3 regions of the Paenibacillus sp. FSL R5-0517 genome follow, and region 3 is predicted to be linked to each of the others. Evidence: riboswitches for the same ligand, from Rfam matches in the RefSeq annotation. Region 3 holds a riboswitch; each other region holds the start of a gene.
The links. A riboswitch is a leader RNA that binds a small molecule or an ion and turns the genes downstream of it on or off. The one in region 3 is predicted to bind cobalamin.
Positions count from the first base shown of each region.

Region 1: linked by a shared signal. The riboswitch ahead of nikB (nickel ABC transporter permease) and the one ahead of MKX40_RS07270 (ABC transporter substrate-binding protein) in region 3 are both predicted to bind cobalamin.
Region 2: linked by a shared signal. The riboswitch ahead of cobJ (precorrin-3B C(17)-methyltransferase) and the one ahead of MKX40_RS07270 (ABC transporter substrate-binding protein) in region 3 are both predicted to bind cobalamin.

Region 1 covers NZ_CP150235.1:278,510-283,066, reverse strand. The annotation lists gene MKX40_RS01275 (ABC transporter substrate-binding protein) at 1-1,401, opposite strand, end outside; gene nikC (nickel transporter permease) at 1,416-2,249, opposite strand; gene nikB (nickel ABC transporter permease) at 2,250-3,188, opposite strand; cobalamin riboswitch at 3,355-3,548, opposite strand; gene MKX40_RS01260 (AraC family ligand binding domain-containing protein) at 3,626-4,453, opposite strand.
Region 2 covers NZ_CP150235.1:6,377,464-6,382,020, forward strand. The annotation lists gene cobJ (precorrin-3B C(17)-methyltransferase) at 159-2,084, opposite strand; cobalamin riboswitch at 2,487-2,677, opposite strand; gene MKX40_RS28470 (uroporphyrinogen-III synthase) at 2,877-3,713, opposite strand; gene MKX40_RS28475 (endospore germination permease) at 3,844-4,557, opposite strand, start outside.
Region 3 covers NZ_CP150235.1:1,651,982-1,656,538, forward strand. The annotation lists gene MKX40_RS07255 (adenosylcobinamide amidohydrolase) at 1-649, shown strand, start outside; gene cbiB (adenosylcobinamide-phosphate synthase CbiB) at 694-1,674, shown strand; gene MKX40_RS07265 (histidine phosphatase family protein) at 1,665-2,351, shown strand; cobalamin riboswitch at 2,503-2,648, shown strand; gene MKX40_RS07270 (ABC transporter substrate-binding protein) at 3,090-4,088, shown strand; gene MKX40_RS07275 (iron chelate uptake ABC transporter family permease subunit) at 4,085-4,557, shown strand, end outside.

The DNA.
Region 1 (4,557 bases), 1.4 Mb from region 3:
AAGACGAGTAATTACCTCATCCAGCTTCGGATTGCTATATCCGCCCACATTCCATTCCGCACCCGTCATGAAGTAGAAATCCAGAATATACTGCGGGTCACCCGTGATGCCTGTATTAATACTGGTCAAAGCGAGGTCGTAATTTCCGCTCTTCTGATGATCGGTTAGATCCTCATAGGAGGTCATCTCCACTTGAACGCCAATCTCTTTAAGCTGGGACTGCATTGCAGCAGCCACAATCGAATCAGACTCGTAAGCGGAGTTCAGAATCAGCTGTAGCGACAGCTTCTTGCCATCTTTTTCACGAATGCCATCGCCATCTGCATCCCTGTAGCCAGCCCCATCCAGCAACTGTTTGGCTTTCTCCGGTTCGTAACCATACCCTTTGATCTTGTCATATCCAAAAGGCAGCGCCGAGGTAAATGGACCTTTAGCCGCCTGACCTCCCACCAGCGTATTGGCATACATCTCCCGGTCTACACCATAAGAAATCGCTCGGCGAACCTCCGGATCACTCAGTAGCGGTTTGGTTGTGTTAAACCATACAAACTGGGTACGCAGGCTAGGAATTTCATCAATGGTGTATTGACTCTTGTCCTGGAATAACGTCAAATTGCTACGTCCCACGTTACTGGCTACATCAATCTCTCCAGACTGCAGGGCAAGGGCACGTGTGCTATCATCCTTAATATATTTCAACGTCAATGTGTCTACATCTGCCGCACCGCCCCAGTACCCGTCATACTTTTTCACCTGGATCTCCTGATCCGGCGTATAACCTGTCACCATAAATGGCCCCGTGGCGATAGGCTTGATCTTGAATTTGGATGTATCTGCACTCGTATCCACAATGACAAACAGTGGCTCGGCAATATTACCAAGCAGGGACGCATAAGGCTCTTTCGTTCTAATCGTCAGATCTTGTCCTTCAGCAGTCATTGAGGCTACGGGCACAGTTGCTTGTCCTCTTTCATTTAACGCGATGGAACGTTCTATCGATTTTTTCACCGCGTCGGCAGTTACCTTATTTCCGTTATGAAAAGTTACACCTTCTCGAATATGAAAGTGCCAAGTCATGTCATCCACTCGTTCCCAAGAATCTGCAATTTTAGGGACCAGCTTCATATTCTCGTCAAACTGGATCAGTGTCTCCCCAATCGCTGCACGCGTCAGCGTCCAGCCATTCCATTCTTCTGCCGGGTCCAGACTGCTGCCAAGCCAGAACAGAGCCACATTCAAATGAGTTGGTGTACTTGTCGAACCCTTGTCCGTACCCGCCGACTTCTCCATTGCACCAGACGAGGTCGATGGATTATTGGCGGTGCCACAAGCTGCAAGCAAGAACACAACCAACATGGATATGAGGGTGAGCAACATTGATTTTTGAAAATTCCTCTTCATTCTGGTTCCTCCAGTTAAGCAGTATTTTTCTTGGGATCAAGCACATCTCGCAGACTGTCTCCCAGTAAATTAAAAATAATGACGGTGCTGAATATCGCCAGACCTGGATAAACCAACAGCCATGGTGCAGTCTGCAGATATCTTCTGCCTTCATTTAACATGGCCCCCCACTCGGGGTTCGGTGGCTGCGCGCCAAGCCCAAGAAAGGACAACCCCGAGATGGACAGCATCATGCCTCCCACATCCATCATCGCCATGACGATGATTGGAGACATCATATTGGGCAGGATCGTCCTGCCGATGATCTGTATTTTACGTGCTCCGCTGAAAGCAGCGGCAGCGACATACTCCTTTTGCTGAAGGGAAATCACCAGGCTTCTGGCCATCCTTGCATACTTCGCCCACCAGACAACCGACAGTGCCAGAACCGTATTGAACAATCCCGGCCCAAGCATCCCCACCACAGCGATCGCAAAAATAAGCCCCGGAAATGCCATTAATGTATCAGACAGGCGCATGAGCACCATATCCGTCACCCCCCGAGCGAAACCGGCGATGACTCCAATCGTTACACCTAACACAAACACGATGCCAATCATCATAAAGGTGAGCAGCAGCGAGGTACGTGCACCGTACAGAAGACGAGATAATACACAGCGGCCCAGTTGATCGGTTCCAAGAGGATACTCGGCGCTGGATGGCTGCAACACTTTGGCAAAGTTCGTTGCAAGTGGGTCGTGTGGTGCAAGCAGCGGTGCAACCATGGCAAGAATAATCCAGAAGGCGGTCAGAGACAGCAGGAAGGTGAACCAGCGATTCTGCAGTAATACCAGTCTGAAGGCTCTCATCTATATATCCACATCCAGTCGGATTCGGGGATCACGAAGATGAGTCCATATATCAACCAGCAGATTCAGGGCGACATATATGATCGCCATCCAGATGACATATCCCTGAATCAGCGGATAATCCCTTGTGAAAATCGCATCTACAGCCATCTGTCCAACACCCGGCCACACAAATAAACTTTCCACAATCGCTGCACCACCTAACAAAGCACCTGTTGTCATACCCATAAGGGTAACGATCGGCAGCAGGGCATTGGGAAGAATATGACGAAAAATAATGATCGATTCCTTCACACCTCTGGATCTGGCTCCGATCACATAGTTCTGGCTTGTCTCCTCAAGCAGGATCGCACGAATCTGTCTGCTGTACTGGGCAACAAGTGGAATCGCGAGTGTACATGCAGGTAGAATCAGGCTGTACCATCCGGAATTGCCCATCACCGGCAGCAGCTTCAGCTGTACGCCGAAGACCAACATGAGCAACATACCCAACCAGAAGCTGGGCATCGATAATCCGGCAAAAGAGAACAGACGAATGACGTGATCAAGCCATTGGTTACGATAGACAGCCGACAGCATCCCCAATGGAAAGGAAACCAGTATAACCAGAAACATGGCGCTTCCTGTTAGCCAAAGCGTTGCCGGGAGCCGTGCCATCAGCACGTCCAGCACTGGACGATTGTATTTATATGATGTACCGAAGTCCCCAGTCATCACCTGTCCCAACCAAGTCCCGTACCGATAGAGAAAGGGCTCGTCCAATCCAAGCTCCGACCTCACCTGCCTGACCAGCTCATCAGATGGCGTTACCCCTGTAGACATAAGCATAAGTCTGGCTGGATCTCCAGGAGACAGGTAGGTTAGCAGGAACGTCAGGAACGTGATGCCGAACAATACGACTACCAGTTGCATTAATCGTTTAATGATATATCTGCTCACGTGTTCAAACGTCCTTCCCCAAAACTTTATGTATATGCCATGATGTTCTCCGTCCATAGCAAAAAAGGCGTCCCTCTCCGTGTTACTGGATGAGGACGCCTTAAATAAACAGATTTTCAGAAAAAATCATGCTCTCTAAACACCTTCCTATCTCCCGTAGGGTACTACTGTGTTTGTTAAACCTGGCAGGTCTCCTGGCTCCAGAATCATCGTCACTTGCAGCTCCTTCCCGGTCTAAACCAGTGGATTATCGCTACCTAACTCCTCTGTTACAGTGGCGGGACCGCGCCGGTATTACACCGGACTTCCCTATTAAGCTTTCACCCTGACGGGCAAAGCACCAAGTTCCACATATTCAATTACACTTCTGTATCAGTATAGCGGGACAACGTTTAATGATCAAAACTTTTCTTTCAAATTTGAAACACTAGGTGCGTCTAATCGCGAATTCTCGACCCCTTCGGAGATACGCCCGTCACACGCTTAAACATCTTGGAAAACAATAATGGGTCCGTATAACCGACAGAATGGGCCACTTCACTGACCGACAGCCCTGGATTCTGAAGAAGTTCGGCAGCACGATTCATACGGTACTCCAGAAAAAATGACTGTAGCGACATGCCATATCGCTCTTTGAATAATCCCGATAGATATGTGCGATCCAGCCCCACGGCTTGGGCAATATCCAGTATGGAGGTTCGCTGACTGTACCTGTTCTCCATAAATTGCACCGCCTGCCGGATGTATGTTTCTTTGTTTGAAAGGAGCTGCCCGACCTCTTCCTTCACAGGTGAAGAAGAGATTAATTCTGCCATCAAGCGGTACAAGAGACTCTGGTTCAACACATCACCTTCCGGTCGCGTGGAAGCTTGGACCATCTCCGTATACAACTGTTCCATCGTAATCGTATCATGGACATCATATATCGGGCGCTCCGGGCTCAGTTGGGCACGTTGCATGAATGCTTTGGCTTGTACCCCTTTGAAGCCGAACCACGAATACGTCCAGGGCTCCTTGGGATCTGCCTCATAATGAATAAGCGTATCCGGGAAAATGATAAAACCCTGTCCCTCGCTAAGCTTGTATTCCTGGTCCCCCATGTACACGATGCCCCGTCCTTCATGGATGTAATGCACAATATAGGAATCACGTACACCCGGTCCCCAATAATGGGCGGGTTCACACGCCTCCCACCCGAAGAACAACAAGACAAGTTCCATCTGTGTCCAGTCCGTGGCTACCACATTCATCTCTATTTTTCTCATTTTATGCCCTCCCTCCTTGTTTCCTTCCGAGGCTCACCATCTGTATGTCTAATTAAATTATAACAGCTAAAGGACATACATATTAGTTGAAAACGGAAACAAAA
Region 2 (4,557 bases), 2.2 Mb from region 3:
TATGTCAGCTGAAATCCAGCGAATATTGCAAAATATTAGATAGGTCCTGACAAGCTGTACCCTCATGTCTCCACGAAAGAAGTCGTTCAGGCAGGGACTTAATTAATGATTACTCAAGACTTATTTATAAAAAATTTAGTAAGGAATTAAGTATGGAATTAGTCACCACATATCGGGTTTACTTCCACAATGACCGGTGCATCTACATGGCGGAAGCCTTGAATTACACCGACTCGTTTGAAAAACTTGTGGAATCGCTCATTCGGATGGCCCTTTTCCTTGTAATCCGCCACAATACGTTCCACAATGCCACCGATCTGATCACCCGGAATTCCCTCCGCTACGGGCTGGGCAGGGTGAGCATTGCGGCCGAATTTCTTGCCGCCGAGAAACAGGTCATATGCACCTTTGCGATATACGATGCCGATATCCTCCAGTACTGCCCCGTAACATGCCATACCGCAGCCATTCAGCGCCACACTCGTTTCTTTGGGTGCACCCAGTCCGCCAATCACGGCCTGCAAATGGTTAGCCATCGGGACAGCATCGTCCTTCTCCATATTGCAGAAGTCACAGGCCTTCACCTTGATGACATCACCAATCGGTACAACGATAAAATTCGCTGCACGCAGCTCTTCAACCAGCGAGTCCGGTTCAAATGTCGGCACTCTCAGAATAATCTGGTGCTCCGGCGTGTACTCCAGTTCGCCGTCTTCACTTGCACACTGCGCCAGCAGCGCCATCTGGGCTGCGGTGAATTTTTTGTTGCCCACGCCGGGCGACACGCCGACTTCGAACAGCGGCGCCTTACGCCCAGGCTCGGGCGCGGTGCGTACCGCCGTTGCGGTCGCAGCCTGGGGTGAACTTGCTTCTCGGCTCGGCGCTGCTGCATTCAGCCAGCGGCTCGCCGATTCGCCCGCGAGCGCGCCGCCTGCCGCGAGCCGTGTCAGCGCCTCGGCGGCCAGCGCAGCTGCGCTGACGCGTGGCGCTTCTGCGACTCGGCCCGGAGCGGCCTCTGCCGCAACGGGCGCAGGTCGCTCGCCGGCAAGCACGGCGGTGCCAGCGCCGCTCGCCGAGCTTGCCGCAGGCATAATGGCAGCTGCCCCAGTGGGCGGCTGCCCTTGCGGAGCCGTGCCCGCTCCGGCGCTTGCGCCGCGCAGGGCTGGCTCCGCCTGTGGCTGCGCGGCCGATGCAGCGCTGGCCGCGCTCTCGCCCGCTGCCTCGCCGGAGGCGGCAGCGCGGGCTTCCCTTGCGCCGAGCGACCATGGCTCGGCTTCCGTGCGTAGTCGCTCATGAGGTCTGAGCGACTGTTCCGCGGTGTTCAGCGTATATTTCCGCTGATACCCGCGGGGGGTGACCATGAGTCCTTCGTACATCATGGTCGAGGAGTTGCCGATAATCACGGTCGTCAGCATGCCGATATCATGATTCAGCATATCCTCCAGTGTGGTCATGACAACGTCCTGACGCTCACGGTATGCACTTTTCACTAGACCTACGGGGGTCTGTGGGTCACGATAACGCAGGATCATTTCCTGTGTCTCCACGATCTGGCGTGTGCGCCGTCCACTGCGTGGATTGTACAGGGCAATGACAAAATCAGCAGAAGCTGCGGCTTCAACCCGGCGAATAATGGTCTCCCACGGCGTAAGGTGATCACTAAGGCTGATCGTACATGCATCGTGCATGACAGGGGCACCCAGCAGTGATGCACAGGACTGAATGGCCGATACGCCCGGAATAACCTCGACGGCAACACCCGTATCCGGCTTCCAACCTTGCTCCATCAGCACCTCGTACACCAGTCCAGCCATACCATACACACCTGCGTCACCGCTAGAAATTACGGCAACAATTTTGCCCATCTCCGCCTGTCGAACCGCTTCTTGTGCACGGCTTACTTCCTCGGTCATGCCTGTACGTACAATCGCTTGCCCGTTCAACAGAGGGCGAATAAGATCCACATACGTGTTGTATCCGATAATTACCTCACTCTCCTGAAGTGCTTCGAGTGCCCGCTTGGTGATATGTTCCATTGCTCCCGGGCCGAACCCGATAATCAGCAGCTTGCCTTGATCTTGCATGATTTCTCCTCCTTCATCACACTTGTCGTACTGATCTAAACAGTGAAGAAGGGCGGCTATGCCGACCTTCTCCCCCGCTGTACTGCATGTTCAACTCGTCAGCTCTGTTTACTCAGACTATCGAACAAGGCTCTTACATCAACCGTTATGATCCAACTAATCTATTCCTCTACCTGCAATTTCCCGACACAGGGTAGGTATCGCAAGGATGTGCATTTATCTAAAAAAACAAAAAAATCCCATCCTTGTAACGGATGGGATACGCATGTACGTACACTCAAGAACACAGCCCCAGACTCCCGAAGGGTAGTCCTGTGACTATGTGGCCTGGAGGGGCCAGCCGGGCGAACCGATTGTTCGCCCAATTCCTGATTCTTCGTACACCACTCCTTTCCGCGAAGGGTTTGGTGACACATGCAAGGTAGGTCTCCTGGCTTTGGATCATCAGCTTCCTTTTCTGTCTTCCCCGGCTTTCCGAGTGACTTGGATCAAAAAGGGCTTCACCATTACAGTGGCGGGACCGCTCGGGACTTTCACCCGATTCCCTGTTACCTCTTGCTGCACGCAAGAGCACCTTGCTTGTTTTCATTCAATATTGTTTTCATAATAACACCGTGCAGGAAATAATGTCCATGCTTATGATACTTATCCATTCTTCTATTTTCAGACAAAACAGAAAAAAGTCCTGATCCAAAAATCGGATCAGAACCCGGAATAACCTATGCATATCCCATTCGTTATAACCATCCAACAACCCTTGCATTGAGTTCGTTTCTGTTAACGACTCAACCTTTATTGCTGACCGCCAACCTTGTCTGCACGCCCTGCGGAAAAGTAACGTCCAAGTTCAACGATGAGTGCACCCATCTTCTCTTCCTCCGGAATGACCAGCGCCTCAATGCCTTCTTCACGCATGGAGTTTGCTGTAACTTTACCTACGGATGCAGGAATTACGCCTTGTCTGAAAGCGGCAAGCAACGGCTCAAGCTTGTCCTTGGAGGCCGCATATTGCGTCAGAAATCTGACCTGGGGTCCACTTGTGAACGCAACAGCATCTACCTCGAACTTTAGAATTTCATGCAACAGCTGTTCCAGCTCTGCATCTTCCGGCGGTACATGGCGGTAAGGGAGCACTTGTCTGACGATTGCACCTTGTTCTTCCAACCATGCAACGAGTTTGGGAGCTGTCTCCCCATGAAGCTGTAATATGACCTTTTTCCCTGCGAGATCATGCGGGGCGAATTCTCGAATGAGCCCGTCCGTGCTACCGTCATCATCCCGTACCAGAGGCGTTAATCTGCGCTTTTTGAGCGCATTCACCGTCTTGTATCCCCTCGCTGCAATGGAGGATTCCGATAATACATCCAAAAACTGTCCCGCAATTTCCATATCCTCAGCCATTTCAAACAATGCATCCAATCCCATACCCGTCGTTAACACCGCCCAGTCTGGCGGGTCTGAGATCCAGGATACCAGCCCATCCCTGGTATTCCGATCATCCAGGAATACCGTCCCCTGTGCCGGTCGCACGAGCGGAATTCCCCCCATTTTTTCAACCAGTATGGACATCTCTTTCGATTTTCGTGGTCCTGTCAATGCTACACGCACACCTGCCAAATGTTGAGCCATTCATGTTCCCCCCGTTAGTCCAGCCGAATGTTCATCAGTCTGACTACAGTATACAGGGTACTTCTGTGAAGCGAAACTGTGCTTACGCTATTTTTGCCCGTTCATCTATAAGGATTTTTGATGGAATGTATCAGGAAGGTTGGAGTTCTCCCCCATGACGATCCTGCCTTCTTTTCTCCCCGTTCTTCTCCGAATCAGTGGATTCTTGTCCCTGTTCATGCTTCTCTTTCTTGGACTGCTCTCCCGATTTCTGGTGGGCAGATTCTTTTTTATCCTTTTTGCGAGGACGAAGGAAAAGAAACAGCACAAGCGGGAACAGTACTTCAAAAACAATGGCAATCCATGTCCATTCCCGGGTAAAACGATACAACTGAATGGCGTTTCTGAAAAACCAGAATGCACAAACAAAGCCTAACAGTGCCACTGGACCAGTCATGACCTTTCCGGAAACTTTCGGAATCATTCGCTTCAGTCCCCAACAGACAAAGTACAGATCAAATGCAATTTTGGTGATCATGGTAGGCAGGGTCGCCGCTGCCAGCGCCAGATCAAACCGATCCAGGAAATCACTTATTTGCAACTGCCTTGCCAGCTCATAAGAAGGGTATACCAGCCTGGACGCAATAGGTACACCTATCGACGTGATGGTTTCCACTAGAATCAGCATCATCAGCAATCCCGAGATGATAATGCCCCATAGCACAGGTTTGAAGCGAAAGTCACTGCCTTTGACGACAAAAGGTAAGGCGATCATCTCGCCATAAAAAGAAAATATGTACCAACTCCCTTTGCCTACACCTGCCGTATCGACATGAAAATAGGGCATCAGATTGTCCATATTGAT
Region 3 (4,557 bases):
CATATTTAATATCTATGTGGACAGGCATTACCGTTGTGATGATCCGCCGCGTGATATCGAACAAGCACTGAACGAATGGCATGAGCCAGAAGATCAATGTGCCGGATTGTTGACAGCGGTAAGGCTGGAGCATACCTCCATTCAGGAATTTACAAGTGATGAATTTGGTCTTCTGTGCTGCACCACTGCGGGGGTATCGAATGCAGCACGCGCGGGTTCGGAGAGAACGGTATTTGATGCAGCGGGAAATAAGAAGATGGCTTCCGACATGAAGCGTTCTGCTCCTTCAGCACGGAATCTAACGAAGCAGCCCTATGTCCCGGGTACAATTAACATCATGCTCTGGTTGAATGGACGCATGACCACCGGGGCGATGGTGAATGCGGTGCAGACGGCGGTGGAAGCCAAAGCGGCAGCGCTTGCGGATGCAGGTGTTTTGGATTCGGAGAACGGGTTGCCCGCCACCGGCACCACAACTGATGCCATTGTGTTTGCAGTACGTCAGGCAGTGGAGGAACCACAACCGATGATCACTTATGCCGGGACGGCGACTACGGCGGGGGCGGCGATTGGCAGATTGGTATACGACACGGTGACGGAGAGCCTTCAGGCCGGACTGTTATGGAAAGAGAGGATCAGGCACAAATGACTTTTGAGATAGAGCATCTATGGACCTGGCCGTTCTGGACAGGCATGGCTGGAGCCTGGATTATTATACTGGCGTACCTGTTAGACCGATGTATCGGTGATCCGCGCTGGATTCCCCACCCGGTGATTGGCATGGGAAAAGGCATCTCGGCGTTGGAGCGTGTTATTCGCTCGCGTGTGAACACAGATTCGGGGCTGAAGAGAGCAGGGCTGTTGTTCCCGCTTGTGGTTGCGGGGGGTTCTTTTGCCATCACTTGGGGACTTGTATATGTGCTTGGATTGATTCATCCTGTCATTGCGGCGGCAGCTGAAGTGGTGCTCATCGCAACGACCATTGCTTCAAAAGGGCTGAAGGATGCAGGTATGGAAGTGTATCGTCATCTGAAGCATCAGGATTGGCCGGCGGCCAGACGTTCACTGAGCATGATTGTAGGACGTGATACGGCGCATCTGGATGAACCGGAGGTTGTGCGGGGAACGGTAGAGACGGTTGCTGAAAATATTGTGGATGCCATTGTATCCCCGTTATTCTATGCACTCATTGGAGGCGCACCGCTAGCCATGGCTTATCGTGCCGTCAACACACTCGATTCCATGGTCGGATATAAAAATGACAAGTATCTGCATCTTGGCTGGGCCTCGGCCCGTCTGGATGATGTGGCGAACTGGATACCCGCCCGGCTCACCGCAATGCTGTTAATCGTGGGTGCCTGGGTCATGAAATTTGATGCCAAAGGAGCAGCACGGATGGTCGCTCGGGATGCAAGACTGCATCCAAGTCCGAATAGCGGGTTTCCCGAATCAGCAGTGGCTGGAGCACTGGGCATCCGACTTGGCGGACATAACGTGTATCACGGAGTTGCTTCGTTTCGTGCCTATTTGGGCGAGGCCACACGGCCGATGGAAGCCGAGGATATTGTGCGAACATCACGCCTGATGTTCTGGTCCGCAGGGGCTTTTGTTGCACTTTGTGTGTTAATATCGCTGGGTGTGTGGCTGGCAGGAGGGATGCTGTTATGGCCCTAAATGAGGGGAATGCAGGCAAGGACGTACATACGGATCAACCGGCTTCAATGAAACGAAACATTCTGTGGGTCCGTCACGGGACAACGCTATGGAATGTGGAAAAAAGATACCTGGGGCATACCGACATCGGTCTGCTGCCAGACGCCAAAGAAGAACTGGCTCCGCTTCATGAACAATTGAGCGGTGTTTCGTGGCACGAGGTATATTGCAGTGATCTGCTGCGCTGCCGCCAGACGCTGGAACAGATTCTTCCTGATGCCGGCGGAGAGGTGAAGTTCGATCAGCGTCTGCGGGAAATTGATTTTGGACAGTGGGAAGGGCTAACGTATGAGCAGCTCAAGGATAACCCTGAGTACCGAAACTGGATTGATGCGCCGCAGGAGGTCACTCCGCCCGAGGGTGAATCGTGGCAGAAGTTTACGGAGCGAATGGATTCATTTCTCCAAGAGATGTTGTTGAATGGTCGGCCTTCAATGCACGTTGATGAGGGACGGGTACCTACCATAGTTGTGGTTACGCATGGTGGTGTCATCCGATATGCCTTGTCCCGTCTGATTGCCGGGCTTGGGTTCTGGGATACACATGTCGTACCGGGACAGGCGATTCAGGTCCAGCTTGATCGACAGGGGAATCAATGGTTTGGTAGCAGAGTGACTTTTCCGCCAATCGGGTTGTAAGGATGTACAATATACCCTATAATCACAACAGAAGTGTGACTTCAGCATGGATACAGATACGGTGCAGGCTGTGAAGGCTAATGCGTATATAACATGCAGAAATTACATGACAATGATATACCATATCAGCGACCAAGGGTCCCGCGTGTGAAGGCTGTTTTCATGGCAGAGTAGTACGAGTCGTGAAACACACAAGGGTGAAATGGGGAAGCCGGTGCAAATCCGGCACGGTCCCGCCACTGTAAAACAGGATGATTCCTGTAAGTCAGGTTACCTGCCCTGGACGTACAAACCGGTGTTCCTTCGAGGAAAGGACAGCGTTTCGGGCAATTCTATGCGCATGGACAACCTTGGGTTGAACATGTACAGATCGCCATATGCGAGACGTCATCCCTGATCCTGGACGTAAGGATTAGGGATTTTTTATTGTTCATGTAAGATAAACCGAACTTTTACACGTTAACGAAGAGTGCAGAACCGATCTGAAGAAACGGAGTGTTCGCTTAAAGCTTTCTACAAGAAAGCTACATCGGAAGCATACGCTTATCCCCGGATTTTCCCTTTCGAAAAGGGAATCAAAAAGTCTGGGGATAACAGCGATCGGAAGATGGTACTGCAATCGGAGTGGACTTGTGTAAATTGATGGATTTTACTTGTACAGGAACACCAAGGCAAGGTAGTAAGAGTTCAAGCATGTTGCAAGAAAATAGTACAGATAGAGAAGGGGAGAATAACAGAATGAATATCAAGAATTGGAAAAGCGTAGCGTCCCTGCTAAGTGCAGCGGCACTCGCACTGGCTTTGGCCGGTTGTGGCAATGCAACAACGAACGAGGGCACAGGAACTTCGCAGCAACCGGCACAGGAGCAGTCCCAAGGCCAGGCGCAGACGGACCTCAAAACGCAATATCCACTGACCGTTACGGATGCAACGGGTGAATCGTTTACTTTTGAAAAGGCGCCAGCCAAAATTGTATCCGTGTCACCAGCTGAGACAGAGTCCCTGTTTGCCCTTGGATTGGATGAACAGATCGTTGGTGTATCCGACTATGATGATTATCCGGAAGCAGCAACAACCAAAGCGAAAATGGGTGGCATCACCAAGCCCAACGAAGAGTCCATCATTGCATCTGAAGCCGACATTGTCTTTACAGGTATCTCGATGAGTGAGGATGCCGTGAAGAAGCTGCGCGAACTCGGTATTACCATTTTCAAAACGGATCCTAAATCCATTGACGATGTGATGAACAATATCGAAACCTTCGGTAAAATTACCGATCATCAGGAAAAAGCACAAGAAATCATCACTCAGATGAAACAGGACGTGACGGATGTAACCGAAGCGGTGAAGGCCGTTAAACCGGAAGAGAAGAAAAAAGTATACGTTGAATTCTCCCCAGGTTGGTCGGTAGGTAAAGGTGAGTTCATGGACGAACTGATCACTGTAGCCGGAGGAACCAATATCGCTTCAAACGAAGAAGGCTGGTACCAAATCAATGAAGAAAACGTGATTGCCTCTAACCCCGATGTAATCTTGTATGCCAACGATGTAATTGATGAAAACTCCAAAACACTGGATCAGATCATCAAGGCGCGCAGCGGCTGGGATCAAATTACGGCTGTGAAAAATGACGCGGTTATTGGCCTGGATGCCAACCTGCTGAGCCGTCCGGGTCCACGGGTAACTCAAGGGTTGAAAGAAGTAGCCAAAGCGATCTATCCTGACTTGTTCCAATGAGTAAAAAGCTGATCCTGTTCGGAACGACGGGCATGGTGCTGCTGGTGCTTACCGTGCTCATCTGCACGGGCATTGGTTCAGTAGCTTTGCCAATTCGGGATATTGCCGGCATCCTGATTCACAAAATTCCCTGGGTGGGCGACTGGATTACACCGGATTGGAATAAGGCAGCCGAACAGATTATCTGGAAAGTGCGTTTTCCGCGTGTACTGCTTGCTGTGCTCGTGGGGGCTTCACTGGCTATTGCGGGTGCGGGCTTCCAGGGTGTGCTGCGTAATCCGCTGGCCGATCCGTTTACGCTCGGTGTATCATCCGGTGCGTCGGTAGGGGCGGCTTTCCTGATTTTCTTCGGATTGCAGTACGCACTGATCGGAATCTGGACGTTACCTCTAATTGCATTTTTGACGGGTGTAATCACGTTATGGTTTGTGATGGCACTGGCTCGTGAAGGGCGTAAAATACCAACACA